DNA from 2 places in the Paenibacillus sp. FSL W8-0919 genome. Region 2 is predicted to be linked to the other one. Evidence: riboswitches for the same ligand, from Rfam matches in the RefSeq annotation. Region 2 holds a riboswitch; the other holds the start of a gene.

Region 1 (7,177 bases), 330 kb from region 2:
AGTTTATCGTGCCGCCGCAGCTGGGCGATAATGCGGGGCTGTGCGGCGCCATCGCGCTTGCCAAGCTGGCTCTTGCCGAGAAGTAACAGAAAGCCCGAAGACTTCGTGACGGTAAACGGATAGATCTTTATAAAATCTGTTGGCTCCCGTTACAAATTATGGTACTATATAGCCAACAGTATAACATAGTGAAACGGGAAGCACCCTTAACGACGCTGCGGCGGAGTAGGGGTGCTTTTTTGCGTTGTCTTTGGTTGTACTGAAGAATGTGATAACGGGAGGTAGACAGGACATGCAAATTGTGTTCATGAATCAGATGAGCAGGACGGACGAGCAGGGGCATTCGAGTTTCGCCCAGGTGTGGATCGGAGAGGAGGAGGGCGTCTGGAGCCTTGGCTGGCGGGACATCGAGCCGGAGGGCGAGGCCGCAGATGACGATTGGTATGAAGGAGGCTCGTGGAATGAGCTGCTCTGCGTATACCGTCACCATTTGGCCAGAAAGCTGGCGGAGGGGTATCGTCCGATCATCGAAGGGATATTTAACGAGACCGGAGAGATCGGCGGCAGGAACCTCCATATGCAGAAGCTTCAATGCTACAGCGAGCTGTACGGCTCGGAGGAGCTGTATACCGAGCTGTGCGCCTGGAGGCGCCGGAAGGCGGCTTCCGGGCGGAAGGCTCCGTACTTTATCGCCAGCAACCGGGTGCTGCGGCTCATCAGCGCGTTCGTTCCCCAGAGCGAGGAGGAGCTGCTGCAGCTTCCAGGAATCGGGCCTGCCAAAGCTTCCGAGCATGGGGCGGAGTGGCTTGAGATCACGGCGAAGATCAAGCGCAAGACAACCTTTCCGCTAGACTGGGTTTATCACCAGCTCCCGGAGGATGTGTTCGTCTCCTGGTTGTATAAGCAGAAGGAGGAGAAGTACAAGCAGGAGCTGGAGCGGTACCGGATCCGACGCTCGATGCTGCTTGGCATTGCCGAGGGAGCGACGCTGGAGCAGCTGGAAGAGCGAACGTCGCTGTCCCGCCGCGATCTGATCGAGCAGCTGGAGGGGCTTGAGAAGGAAGGCTATGACACCGAACAGCTGGTGCAAGCCGAGCTGTGCACCGTGCCGGATGCTGAGCAAGCAGCGGTATGGAAGGCTTTTGAGGAGCTTGGCGATACGTTTCTTAAGCCGGTTCTTCAGCGGGTATACGGCCAAGAGAAGGGGGGAGAGGAGGTTGGCGGAACGGAGAAGCTGTATGAGCGGCTGCGCCTGATCCGGATCCGCTTCCGCAGAGAGGAATCCCGCCAAGCGAGTGCGGGGTGAAGCAAGAATAGACTGCAGGGTAGCGCTGTCCCATGAGTAGAACCTTCTACTTGTGGGACCGTTTTTTTAATGAACGATTGCTGCGAGGGAAGCAGCATTTCACATAGAAAAAGAGGAGCCCCGCAAGATCTAATGATCTCATGGGACGCCTCCTCTTTAACAACAAGCTGCTGTATATGCGGTGAAATTAAATCCAGTCCTTTTTTCGGAACAAATAAAACATCAGCAGGCCGGCGAATACCATGACCCCGATCACAACGTAATACGAATATTCCCAATGCAGTTCCGGCATATTGTCGAAGTTCATCCCATAGATGCCTGTAATCAGCGTAAGCGGGATGAAGATGGTCGTAATAGCGGTAAATACGCGCATGATTTCGTTAGCACGATTCGCAATACTCGACTGATACGCTTCCCGCAGGTTGCCCATCAAATCGCGGTAGGTTTCGAATGTTTCCGAAATTTTCACGGCATTCTCATAAATATCGCTGAAATATTTCTGCAGCTGATCGTCGATCAGCCGAAGATCCTTTTTGTTGAGCGTATTGATAACTTCCTTCTGCGGCCCCAGCACCTTCTTCAGCCATAGAATCTCGCTTCGCAGGCCGATAATTTCGCTGAGATGCGTCTTCTTGGTATGAATAAGAATGTCTTCCTCCAGCTTCTCGATCCGGGCTTCGATCCGGTCGCCGACCGAAAAGTAGTTGTCCGTGACCAAGTCGATCAGCAGGTAGAGGAAACGGTCAGGCGTGCTGACCTCGTCTTCCCATAGAAGGGGCTTGACGGTCCGCAGCTCGTGAATTTTCTGTTTCGTGACCGTGATGATGAAATGTCTGCCCAGGAAAATATTGAGGGCCCGGAGGAAAATCTCCTCGTCATCAAAACGGATGCTGTTTACAACGATAAAATAGTGGTTTTCATATATTTCGATCTTCGGACGCTGCTCCTCTTCGCTCAGGCAGTCCTCCACCGCAAGATCATGCAGGGAGAAAAGCGGCTGCAGCTCGGCTAAATCATCGACATCCGCATCTAGCCAGTAAAAGCCGCTGGCCGGTGCCGTCAGCGTCATCTGGATATCGTCAACAGGGGTAAATACACCCGCATCAACCAACCGGATTTTCATCTGATATCACTCCTTCTTCATTCGTACATTAAAGGCACAGGATATCAGCTTAGCCGGTGTACGGGCTTTGTTGATTTTCTCCTAAGAGAACTATGACAAAAGCGCATGAAAAATAACGCTGCCCTCTGCCGGTAAGCTGATCCTGGTCCTATGCGGTTGTGCATCCTTCGCTTCCACGTTCTGGCTCGGGTCACCGTCCATTTTCATGTTTCACCTCTTTCATCATGGGGCTAAATAGCACTTGTCTAGTATAACGCCGGGTTTGGGAGCTTTCAAGCTGTAATCGGGTCAAACAGAAGGCGTTAATACAGGGTATTGAGAAAGGGGTGTAATGTGACGGCTCGCTTGAAAAGATGCTTGACGAAAATATTCGGATGATATAAAGTAAGTATCAATATAACCATACAACTAAATACAGCGAAATCTTATCAAGAGCAGGTGGAGGGACTAGCCCTATGAAACCCGGCAACCGGCGGCAATATCGCACGGTGCTAATTCTTGCAGGATATACGATTCATGATTGACCGTATAGCCTGGCAGATGAGAGAGGAGCATTGTAGTAATGTATACGACGACCTTTCTCGACCGAGAAAGGTCTTCTTGCGTTTATACAGTCAAAGCGCTCTGACTCAAGCTGCAGCGGATGTACCACTACATATTTTGAAGGAGTGAGCTTAAGGTGCCAATTAAAATCCCTGATGCCCTGCCGGCCAAAGAAGTGCTGGCTGGAGAGAACATTTTTGTTATGGATGAGAGTCATGCCTTTCACCAGGATATCCGCCCGCTGCGGATTGCGATTCTGAACCTCATGCCGACGAAGGAAACGACGGAGACCCAGCTGCTGAGGCTGATCGGTAACTCGCCGCTTCAAGTCGATGTTGTATTGCTGCACCCAAGCTCCCATGTATCCAAGAACACATCGGCTGAGCATTTAAAGTCGTTCTACAAAACGTTCGAGCAAGTGAAGAATCGCCGGTTTGACGGCATGATTATCACCGGCGCTCCGGTGGAGCAGCTCGAATTCGAGGAGGTCAACTACTGGCAGGAGCTCACGGAAATTTTTGAGTGGAGCAAGACGCATGTGACCTCGACCATGCATATTTGCTGGGCATCCCAGGCCGGCTTGTACTACCATTACGGCGTGCCGAAATACAGCTTGGAAGAGAAGTGCTTCGGCGTGTTTTCCCATACGGTCAGCGAGCCCTGTACGAAGCTGCTCCGCGGCTTTGACGACATGTTCTTCGTTCCGCATTCCCGCCACACCGAGGTCCGGCGCGAAGACATTGCGGGCATCGATGACCTGGTCATTCTGTCGGAGTCCGAGGAGGCAGGCATCTACCTGGTAGCAAGCAGGGACGGCAAACAAATATTCGCCACCGGCCACTCGGAATATGATCCGGACTCCTTGAAATGGGAATATGACCGGGATGTTGCGAAGGGATTGGATATTGCGCTGCCGCGCAATTATTATCCGAATGACGATCCGACCAGCAACCCTCCTTCGATCTGGCGGGCCCATGCTAACTTATTGTTTACGAATTGGCTCAATTACTATGTATATCAAGAAACCCCATATGATATCGGTCCACAAATATAGAAGCCGCCAAGGAGGAAGTTGTAATGGAGAGAAAACCGCTGAATATCGAGAGCCGGCTGGCGCAGATCGGATCGGTGCATGAGCCGGTGACGGGAGCCGTCACGTTCCCGATCTATCAGGCGACCGCATACCGTCATCCGAAGCTTGGCCAAAGCACGGGCTTTGATTATATCCGCACGAAGAATCCAACCCGGCAAGTGCTGGAGGATTCGATTGCCGAATTGGAATCCGGCGATGCCGGCTTTGCCTGCAGCTCGGGCATGGCGGCCTTGCAGACGATATTTGCCATGTTCAGCCAAGGGGATCATCTGATCGTATCTCTGGATCTGTATGGCGGAACCTATCGGCTGCTGGACAGAATCATGTCCAAGTTCGGCGTGAGCGCATCGTATGTCGACACGAATGACCTGGACGCGCTGGAGCAGTCCCGAAAGCCGAATACAAAGGCGGTATTTATCGAGACCCCGACCAATCCGCTGATGATGATCACGGATATTGAAGCGGTCTGTACATGGGCCAGACATCATGGACTGATCACGATTGTAGACAACACGCTGCTGACACCGTATTTCCAGCGGCCGATAGAGCTTGGGGCGGACATCGTCATTCATAGCGCCACCAAGTATTTGGGCGGACATAACGATGTGCTCGCAGGGCTAATCGTAACGAAAGGCAAGGAACTGTCCGAAGAAATCGCCTTTTTGCACAATTCCATCGGAGCGGTGCTAAGCCCTTCCGATTCTTATCAGCTGATGCGGGGCATGAAGACGCTGGCGCTCCGCATGGACCGGCACGAAAGCAATGCGACTGCAGTCGCAAACTTTCTTACGACTCATCCGGCAATCGCAGAGGTGTTCTACCCTGCGCTGCCTGATCACCCGGGTTATGAGATTCAGCACCGGCAGTCCAGCGGAAATACAGGCATCTTCTCCTTTAAAGTGAAAGATGCCCGCTATGTAGAGCCTGTTTTGCGCCATATCAAGCTGATTGCCTTCGCGGAGAGCCTCGGGGGCGTTGAATCGCTCATGACTTATCCGGCGGTGCAGACGCACGCAGACATTCCGGTGGAGATCCGCGAGGCCGTCGGGGTGGATGAGAGACTGCTGCGTTTCTCGGTCGGCATCGAGCATGCGGACGATCTGATCGCGGATCTGGATGAGGCCTTGAACGCAGCTGTGGCCGAGGTGGAAGGAGGCGTTCTGGGATGAGCATCGATAAAGGCGTACGCATAGACGCGAAGGGTCGAAAGCATTCCGGCCCGAAAGGACGGGAAGCGGAATCGCTCCGCTTCGAGACGAAGCTGCTTCATTTCGGCGGGGAGATCGACCGGGCCACCGGAGCGTCAAGCGTGCCGATCTATCAGGCATCGACCTTTCACCACGAGGATATCTACCAGCCTCCGCTTCATGATTACAGCCGATCCGGCAATCCGACCCGCCAAGCGCTTGAGGATTATATCGCGCTGCTCGAAGGCGGTGTTCGCGGATTCGCTTACGCTTCCGGCATGGCAGCGATCTCCAGTTCATTCATGCTGCTCTCGGCAGGCGATCATATGATCGTCACGGAGGATGTGTATGGAGGAACCTACCGTCTATTAACCAGCATCCTGAACCGGATGGGCATTGAGAGCACCTTCGTGGACATGACCGATCTCGATCAGGTGAAGGCGGCGCTTAAGCCGAACACCAAGGCGGTCTATATGGAAACGCCGTCCAATCCGACGCTGAACATTACCGATATCGGCGCAGTGACCGATTGGGCGAAGGAGCATGATCTGCTTACGCTTCTGGATAACACCTTTATGACCCCGTACTATCAGCGGCCGATCGAATTCGGCGTTGATATCGTCATTCACAGCGCCACCAAATTTCTGGGGGGACACAGCGACGTTCTCGCAGGTCTGGCGGTTGCCAGAACGGAAGAGCTGGCTGGGCGGCTGAAGCAGCTGCAGAACGGGCTCGGCACGGTGCTTGGCGTTCAGGATTCGTGGCTGCTCATGCGGGGAATGAAGACGCTAGGCGCGCGGATGGCTCATTCCGAAGAGAGTGCCGCCAAGCTGGCGGCATGGCTGCAAGGAAGAAGCGATATCGAGCGCGTCTACTATCCGGGTCTCTTGAATCATCCGGGTCGGGAGATTCACGAGAAGCAATCGAGCGGCTATGGGGCCGTCATCTCGTTTGACGTCGGTTCCGGAGAGCGGGCCAAGCAGGTGCTGAACCAAGTGAAGCTGCCGCTGGTAGCGGTCAGCCTGGGAGCAGTGGAGAGCATTCTGTCCTATCCGGCCATGATGTCCCACGCGGCGATGGGGGAGCAGGTTCGTCATGAACGGGGGATTACGGATGGACTGCTGCGTTTCTCGGTCGGACTCGAGGATGTGGATGATTTGATTGCCGATCTGGATCAGGCACTTGCCGGCAGCCGCTACTGAGCGAGAAGAACGGCGATAAAATCCCATGGAACATGGCGCTCCGACTGGGTCGTTCACAATATTTCCATATTTTTATTCGGCATCCCGCCCGCAGCGGGATGTCGTTTTTGTTGCCGGATTGTGGTAGGATGAAAAGACGAAGTTTTTGAAATTTTTGTTGAGTTGTCATTTTCTCGGATAAGGGAGGCTGCAAGAAATGAGTGCGGTAAACCGTATTTTGGATAAAGCTTTACGCGGTGAAAGACTAAATCTTGAGGATACTGTAACGCTGTTTGAAAGCGATGAGGTGGAGAAAATAGGGCATGCGGCGAATGTGATGACCAAGCGTCTGCATCCAGACCCGATCACGACATTTGTCATCGGCCGAAATATCAACTATACGAACGTCTGCGACGTTTATTGCCGCTTCTGTGCTTTTTACCGGAGACCGGGCTCGTCGGAAGGATATGTACTGCCGGACGAGACGATCTTTCAGAAGATTCAGGAGACCGAGGACGTTAACGGAACCGAGATCCTGATGCAGGGGGGAACCAATCCGGATCTGCCGTTCAGCTATTACACGGATCTTCTGCGCAACATCAAGAAGCGGTTCCCGAATATTACGATGCACTCCTTCTCGCCTGCGGAGATCATGAAGATGGTCGAGGTGTCGGGCTTGTCGCTGGAGGAGGTCGTACGCGAGCTCCGCGATGCCGGACTGGATTCGCTTCCCGGCGGCGGCGC
Region 2 (7,177 bases):
ATGTCGATATCCACAGCGGGGTCTCGGTATCCAGAGTGGAGAAGGATGCCGTCTATAATCTCGATACGCCGATCGCCACCGATCTGGCCGTATGGACGGCAGGCATCCAGCCTGTAAAAGTGGTGCAGGACCTCGATCTGCCAAAAGACCGCAGCGGACGCGTTCTGCTGAACCAATACTATCAGGTTCCTTCCCATCCGGAGGTATATGTCATCGGCGACTGCGCGAGCCTTCCGTTCGTACCGAGCGCCCAGGCAGCCGGCGCGCAAGCCGAGCAGGTCGGCCACGTCATGAAGGCATTATGGCGCGATGATGTGCCGAAGGTATCGCCATTGAAGCTGAAGGGAACCCTCGGCTCTCTCGGCAAGCATGCGGGCTTCGGACTGATGGGCAATACTTCGGTCATCGGACGCGTGCCGCGGATTTTGAAGAGCGGCGTGCTCTGGAAATCCAAGCGCCACTACTAGGCGAATCATAGATTCAGCGATCCCGCTTCATTAAAGCGGATAGGGAGCCCGATTCAATCTTCGGGCTCCCTCCCTTCCACCAAAGCTTCGAGCCGGCGGCATATCTTGTCATACAGCTCCTCCGCCGTGGGCGCTTCCACCCAGTCGCCGTCCACATACGCAAAGGGCATCAAATAGCATTGACCGCAGCTGGTCAGACAGCCGTACTCGATCACCTGGCAGTCGTATTGACCTTCCAGCTTCTGCAATGCTTGATCCGTTCCGAAATAGGAGTTGCTTGTGCAAAATTCAATATAGATGGTCATCGGTCACAGCCCCGCCTTAAGATTGGCATTTTAATTTGCCGGTTTATGTACTATAATATAGGGAGGAAAGGAGTTGAACAAGATGAGCGATAACACGCAAACCACTGTATACGATGAAGTGGCTGAAGTGCTTGATAAGCTTCGTCCGTTCCTGCAGCGCGATGGCGGTGACGTGGAATTGGTCGACGTTGAAGACGGCATCGTTAAGCTGAAATTGATGGGTGCATGCGGCAGCTGCCCAAGCTCCACCATCACCTTGAAGGCAGGGATTGAACGCGCCCTGGTTGAGGAAGTAGAAGGCATTCAAGAAGTAGTGCAAGTATTTTAATCTTGTGTTTAGTATAAGAGTCTTGGCTCCCCTCGGGATCCAAGACTCTTTTTTGTTACGGTATGGTATGGCCTGCTTATTCCGGCTTGATCAAAGGACGAATCGGATCCAGCCCGCCGGATATATCCATAATGTTGCCTGTAATGAAGTCCGATTTATCCATGCACAGATATTCAATCACTCTTGCAATATCCTCGCCGCTGCCCGAGCGTCCCCGGGGCGTCATGCCGTCATGGATGCCGGCCACCTCGTCGATCGTCTTCTCCTTGTTCGCCCCGCGGATGTCGCCAGGGCAGATCATGTTGACGGTAATTCCGTAGGGTGCCTCTTCGACCGCCAAGGATTTCGTGAAGGATACGAGCCCCACCTTGGCCGCCGCATAAGCGGCACGCTGGGGCCAAGCGCGCGCTTCCCCGGCATGGCCGAAGCCAAAATGGATAATCCGTCCCCATCGCTTCTCCCTCATTGCCGGCAGCACCCGATGGTCAAGCAGCATGACGCCGGTCAGGTTGCCGTTCACCATATGTACGATTTCATCCCGGCTGTATTCCGAGAACAGGCGCCTTTCCCGGATGAAAGGACCCGCGTTGTTAACCAGGATATCCACGGTGCCGAGCTCGCGTTCCGTCTGATCAACTAGGGAATACAGCTCGGACTCGTCTGCAATATTGGCCTTTACCACGATGGATTTAACGCCGAAGCTCTCAATTTCGCGGGAGAGCGCCTCCGCTTCATTCTTGCTGTTGACATAATTTATAACAATACTGCATCCCTGCCGTGCTAACGACAGCGCAGTCATTTTTCCGAGTCCTGTCGCACTGCCGGTAATCAGCGCCACTTTTCCCTTCAATGGTTTCCCTCCTTCGAGTATCGCCTTCCTTCAGTATAAAAGATTTGCTGTTTCCCCACAACTTGAGGACAGACCGGAATCCTGCAAGATATGAGCGGCCATTTTCTTTCCTCAAAAGAAAAGAAAGGGGTCCCGATTAGCTGCACAAGCCGCAGCATGGTCGGGATGCCCCTTTTATACGAAAAGTTCGTTGTATTCAGTAGATCCTTCTGTCCGGAGTTAACCGGTCTAACCATAATCCGGGCCGGATCCGCTTCCGTAGGCATCCTGCCTACATCTGCACATTAGAATGCCGGGATAACGGCTCCTTTGTATTCCTGTTCAATAAATGTCTTCACATCTTCCGAAGTCAGCGCCTTCGCCAGCTTCTGGATAGCTTCCGAATCCTTGTTGTCCGGGCGAGCTACCAGCAGGTTCGCGTAAGGGTTATCCTTGTCTTCGATAAACAGCGCGTCCTTCGTTGGGTCAAGGCCGGCTTCCAATGCATAGTTCGTGTTGATGACAGCAAGATCAAGCTCATCCAGCATGCGAGGCAGCATGGCAGCTTCCACTTCTTTGAACTCCAAGTTTTTCGGATTTTCCGTAATATCCTTCGCGGTCGCTTCCAGCTTGGTTTCGTCCGCCAGCTTGATAACGCCGTTCTTGGACAGCAGGGTCAGCGCACGGCCCGCGTTGGACGGATCGTTCGGAATGGCGACCACGGCGCCGTCCTTCAGCTCGTCGACCGACTTGATCGTTCTGGAATAAGCGCCAAGCGGCTCAACGTGTACGGCGATAACGGACTCCAGCTTCAATCCGCGTTCCTTGATCTCGTTATCGAGATACGGCTTATGCTGGAAGAAGTTCGCGTCGATCTCCTTGGAGTCGACCTTCGTATTCGGCAGCACATAATCGGTGAATTCGACAATTTCCAGATTCACGCCCTCTTTTTCGAGCGCAGGTTTGATATGCTCAAGAATCTTTGCATGCGGTGCCGGCGAAGCACCCACCTTAATGGTTACCTTCTCTTGTCCCGCAGCGCCGTTTGTATCCGCAGGCTCCGATGCGTTATCCGCAGGCTTGCTGCCGCAAGCAGCCAGCACCGCGACCAAAGTCAGACTAATGAATGCCAATACCCATTTTTTCATCCTAAAACTCTCCCTCCGAAAATAGTTTATCTATATGATGTCTTCCTTGTTGCTCCAGCAATCCGTTATTTTCTTGTAAAATGACGCACCAGCCGGTCTCCCGCCATCTGCAGGAGCTGCACCAACACAATCATCAAGACAACGGCCAAAATCATAATCTCCGTCTCATAACGGTAGTAACCGTACTTGATCGCCAAATCCCCCAAACCGCCGCCGCCAACCTGGCCGGACATCGCGGTATACGATACGAGTGTCACGATCGTGACGGTCATGCTTGCCAGCAAGCCCGGGCGTGCCTCCGGAAGCAGTACCCGAAACACGATCTGGCTGGTGGACGAGCCCATGGCGTGGGCGGCTTCGATGACGCCTTTATCCACTTCGTTCAGCGCCGTCTCCACAAGTCTCGCGAAGAACGGCGCCGCGCCGACGACAAGCGGAGGAATGGTCCCGAGCACGCCGTATGATACGCCGACGATCGACTTCGTAATCGGAAGCATGGCTACGATCAGAATGATGAATGGAACCGACCGCAGAATGTTCACGATGAACGACAGGATGGAGTAGCCGAAGCGAACCAAGCCTGACGTTGATCTTGCAGCCATATAGAGCAGCACCCCGATCGGGAGACCGATAATGAAGCTGAACAAGGCCGAAGCGCCCAGCATGCGCAGCGTATCCAGCGTCGCCGTGCCAATCTCATTCCAATCCACCTGAGAAAAATCCAGTCCGAGCATCAATGAATCACCTCCACGTCTAATCCTTGATCCAGCAGTCTGCGGATCGTGTCTTCAATCGCGCCTTCGCTGCCTTCAAACCGCACGATCAGCTGCCCGTACGGCGTTTCCTTGATCGTTGAGATGGTCCCCTGCAGGATCGCAAAGTTAACCCCGGTCTCATGGACCGTATGCGACAAGATCGACTCGTACGTCTTCGACCCGAGGAACGTGATCTGCACCGCCTGCGAGGAACCCCCGTCTTTTCCTTGAAGCGCCAATCGCAATGCATCGCCGTTGTCCATCTCCTGACGGATGAACTCCCGCGTAACCTCATGCTTCGGCTTCAGGAACACTTCCGTCACCGGACCTTGTTCTACAATGCCGCCTTGGTGAATGACCGCTACCCGGTCGCAAATGCTCTGAATGACATGCATTTCATGCGTAATCAGCACAATCGTCAGGTTAAACTTCTTGTTAATATCCAGCAGCAGCCGCAGGATCGAATCCGTCGTCTGAGGGTCCAAGGCCGAGGTCGCCTCGTCGCAGAGCAGCACCTCCGGGTCGCTTGCAAGCGCCCTGGCGATTCCTACCCGCTGCTTCTGGCCGCCCGACAGCTGGGACGGGTACTTGTCCCGATGCTCCGCAAGACCGACCAAATTCAGCAGCTCGCCTACCTTGCGCTCGATGTCCGCCTTCGAGGTCTTGATCAGACGAAGCGGAAAGGCGATGTTGTCATAGACCGTTGCCGAGGACAGCAGATTGAAATGCTGAAAGATCATGCCGATCTTCCGCCGCTCCGCCTGCAGCTGCTTCTTTCCGAGGCTCGTCAGGTTGACGCCGCCTACCCACACCTCGCCGGACGTCGGACGTTCCAGCAAATTCATGCAGCGGATGAGCGTGCTCTTGCCTGCCCCGGAATGTCCGATGACACCGAATATTTCTCCTTTTTCAATCGACAAATTCAATCCGGATAATGCTGTGGTCGTTCGGCCGGCTTTTCCGTACTGCTTCGTCAATTGCTTCAGTTCAATCAAACCGTGATCCCCCTTTTTTCGTGCTAACGTTTCATATCTATTTACCCGCAAAAGAAAAGAGCCACTTTTTGCAGAATCAAAAAGGGCTCTCTTTACATAAAGTCGACGCCTTTTCTCATCTGTCAAAGCAGCCTTTACGTCGCGCTGCTTTGAAGGAATTAGCACCATGTCACTCCATTTGCGTTCATTGCACTTGCAATCAACGCTGGAGCCGGTTGCCGGGCTTCATCGGGCCTGTCCCTCCGCCTCTCTCGATAAGAAAACTCGATATGAAATTTTTTCGTTATATTGATGTGTTTTTCAAATCATATTCATGAATGCAATTGTTAGTATAGTTTTTTTTCGCCCTTTTGTCAAAAGGAATTTCATGGTCGGCTCTATCAAGCCCGGATCCCGTTCTTCGCCCACATTTGGTTCGTATACCGGTAGGATGCTCTCAGGCTTTGGCACACCATCTCAAGCCCTTGCTCCAGCTCGTCCAAATGCTGCCCGATATCCTCCAGCTCGATTCGCTCCGACAATCCCTGATGGCGCTGCCACAGGTCGTCCTGCATTTCCGAATTCATGTAATGAATCTCGGTGTTGCGCCGTTTCCGCAGCTTGTTCATCGGCGTTTTATAGCGCTCCTTTATGGCCTCCAGCTCTGCGGACAGCTCGCCGTGCGCCTTCAGGAACTTGAACTGGCGAAGCACGGTGAAGTAGGAGAAATGCTCCTTCACCTTCGAGGTGTTGAGATCGTACAGATCGTTCAGCACTGTCCCCAGCTTGTCAAGGATTGAGAATACCCGAATAAATCCGTTCTTATAGAAATAAACATAGCGCCGGTATTCCCCTTGCTCCTCAATCGACATGTCATCCACATATCCCGAGTTGACCGACCGGCTGAAATGCTTCGCTGCATTCCAGCTCTGCTCCAGCTCATCGAGCGATACGATCAAACCGCGCGTCCATATTTCAAGCTTGCGAAAGTCATGCGTCGGGTCCTGATTCTTCTCCATTTCCTTCTTCAGCAGCTGGCTCGTCTTGACCATCGATTCGATCGCTTCTTCAAGCAGCCCGTTATTCTGCCGCGGTTGTTCCCCAAGCAACAAACGAAGCATTGGCCGCACCTCCTACGTCAAAATGTCCCTGATTCCCTCTAGGATGGACTGGTCATTTGCCGAAATATTCGTTCCAGCGGGCATCCACCGTCTTTACGATATCCTCCCGCGGGAACAGCTCATCCGGGTATCCGGGCTTCATGCGGGCATCAATGACCAGCGGAAGCTTGTACGACAGATGATGATGCTCGATCTCGCTGGCGGCGAAGATATCCGTTGCGGGATTAAAGCGGGTAAATACCGTCCACAAGAACGAAGTTTGCGTGGCGGACGTCGACTTGGCATCATCCACGACGATCACCAGCGGCCATTTCGTGCTGCGGGCATGCATGAACTCCATGACGCGCTGGGCCAGCTCAGGTTCTTTCTCATAGGATGCCCCGGATACGACAAGGCAACCGCCGCAATATGCGACCGCCTGGGAAATTCCCGGAATATCCCCTTCATCGTAGCTTCGCGGCAGCTCGCGGATCGGCTCCCCGATCCCCATCAGCACGGCCTTGCTGCCGTGATTCAGCTTCTGCCCCGTATAATCCAGCGTATCATGCGAGGTTTTATTAAATATGAATAAATCCGTTGCCGGATTAAATCGTTCCAGCACCGCTTCAAGCGTCTCGTTGAAATCCGACAGGTCCAGCGGCCGGTTCGTCAGCATCAGCATTTTGGTGAGCGACAGCTGACCCTCGCCCAGAATCCGGAACGCGGAGACGAGGGCCTCGCGGGAATAGCTCTCCCGAACGACCGCCGCCGTCAGCGCGTGGAAGCCGGTTTCCGCATAGGTCCAAAGCGAGCGGACCGACGGCATCACCATCGGGAAGGCCGGGGACAGCAGGCGCTGCAGAAACTCGCCGAGGTAGTAGTCCTCTTGCCGCGGCTTTCCGACGATCGTTGCCGGATAAATGGCGTCCTTGCGATGCCACATATTCTTCACATGAAGCACCGGGAAGTCATGCGCAAGGGAATAATAGCCGTAGTGATCGCCGAAAGGGCCTTCCAGACGGCGCTCATGCGGCGGTACGATTCCGCTGATCGCGAATTCCGCCTCTGCCGGGATGCGGTGTCCGCCAAGCGGGTTGTCCGTCATCGGCAGCTTGCCGCCCATAATCAGCGAAGCCAGCAGCAGCTCCGGCAGATGCTCCGGCACCGGTGCGATAGCGGAGGCAATCAGCGCAGGTGGGCCGCCGACAAAGACGGACACCGGCAGCGGCTGATTCTGCTGCTCTGCCTCGAAGTAGTGAAAGCCGCCTCCC

What was found. A riboswitch is a leader RNA that binds a small molecule or an ion and turns the genes downstream of it on or off. The one in region 2 is predicted to bind S-adenosylmethionine.
Region 1: it holds a riboswitch for S-adenosylmethionine, as region 2 does, so the genes downstream of both, metA (homoserine O-acetyltransferase MetA) here and NST44_RS10005 (methionine ABC transporter ATP-binding protein) in region 2, are expected to answer to the same signal.

What each region holds. Positions count from the first base shown of each region.
Region 1 covers NZ_JBBOPV010000001.1:2,600,912-2,608,088, forward strand. The annotation lists gene NST44_RS11610 (ROK family protein) at 1-86, shown strand, start outside; gene NST44_RS11615 (HRDC domain-containing protein) at 293-1,306, shown strand; gene corA (magnesium/cobalt transporter CorA) at 1,494-2,429, opposite strand; SAM riboswitch class I at 2,852-2,976, shown strand; gene metA (homoserine O-acetyltransferase MetA) at 3,109-4,026, shown strand; gene NST44_RS11630 (aminotransferase class I/II-fold pyridoxal phosphate-dependent enzyme) at 4,050-5,234, shown strand; gene NST44_RS11635 (trans-sulfuration enzyme family protein) at 5,231-6,454, shown strand; gene mqnC (cyclic dehypoxanthinyl futalosine synthase) at 6,651-7,177, shown strand, end outside.
Region 2 covers NZ_JBBOPV010000001.1:2,268,046-2,275,222, reverse strand. The annotation lists gene NST44_RS10035 (NAD(P)/FAD-dependent oxidoreductase) at 1-467, shown strand, start outside; gene NST44_RS10030 (YuzB family protein) at 521-772, opposite strand; gene NST44_RS10025 (NifU family protein) at 855-1,100, shown strand; gene NST44_RS10020 (SDR family oxidoreductase) at 1,177-1,950, opposite strand; gene NST44_RS10015 (MetQ/NlpA family ABC transporter substrate-binding protein) at 2,235-3,077, opposite strand; gene NST44_RS10010 (methionine ABC transporter permease) at 3,143-3,811, opposite strand; gene NST44_RS10005 (methionine ABC transporter ATP-binding protein) at 3,811-4,827, opposite strand; SAM riboswitch class I at 4,940-5,088, opposite strand; gene NST44_RS10000 (Cthe_2314 family HEPN domain-containing protein) at 5,208-5,927, opposite strand; gene NST44_RS09995 (UbiD family decarboxylase) at 5,980-7,177, opposite strand, start outside.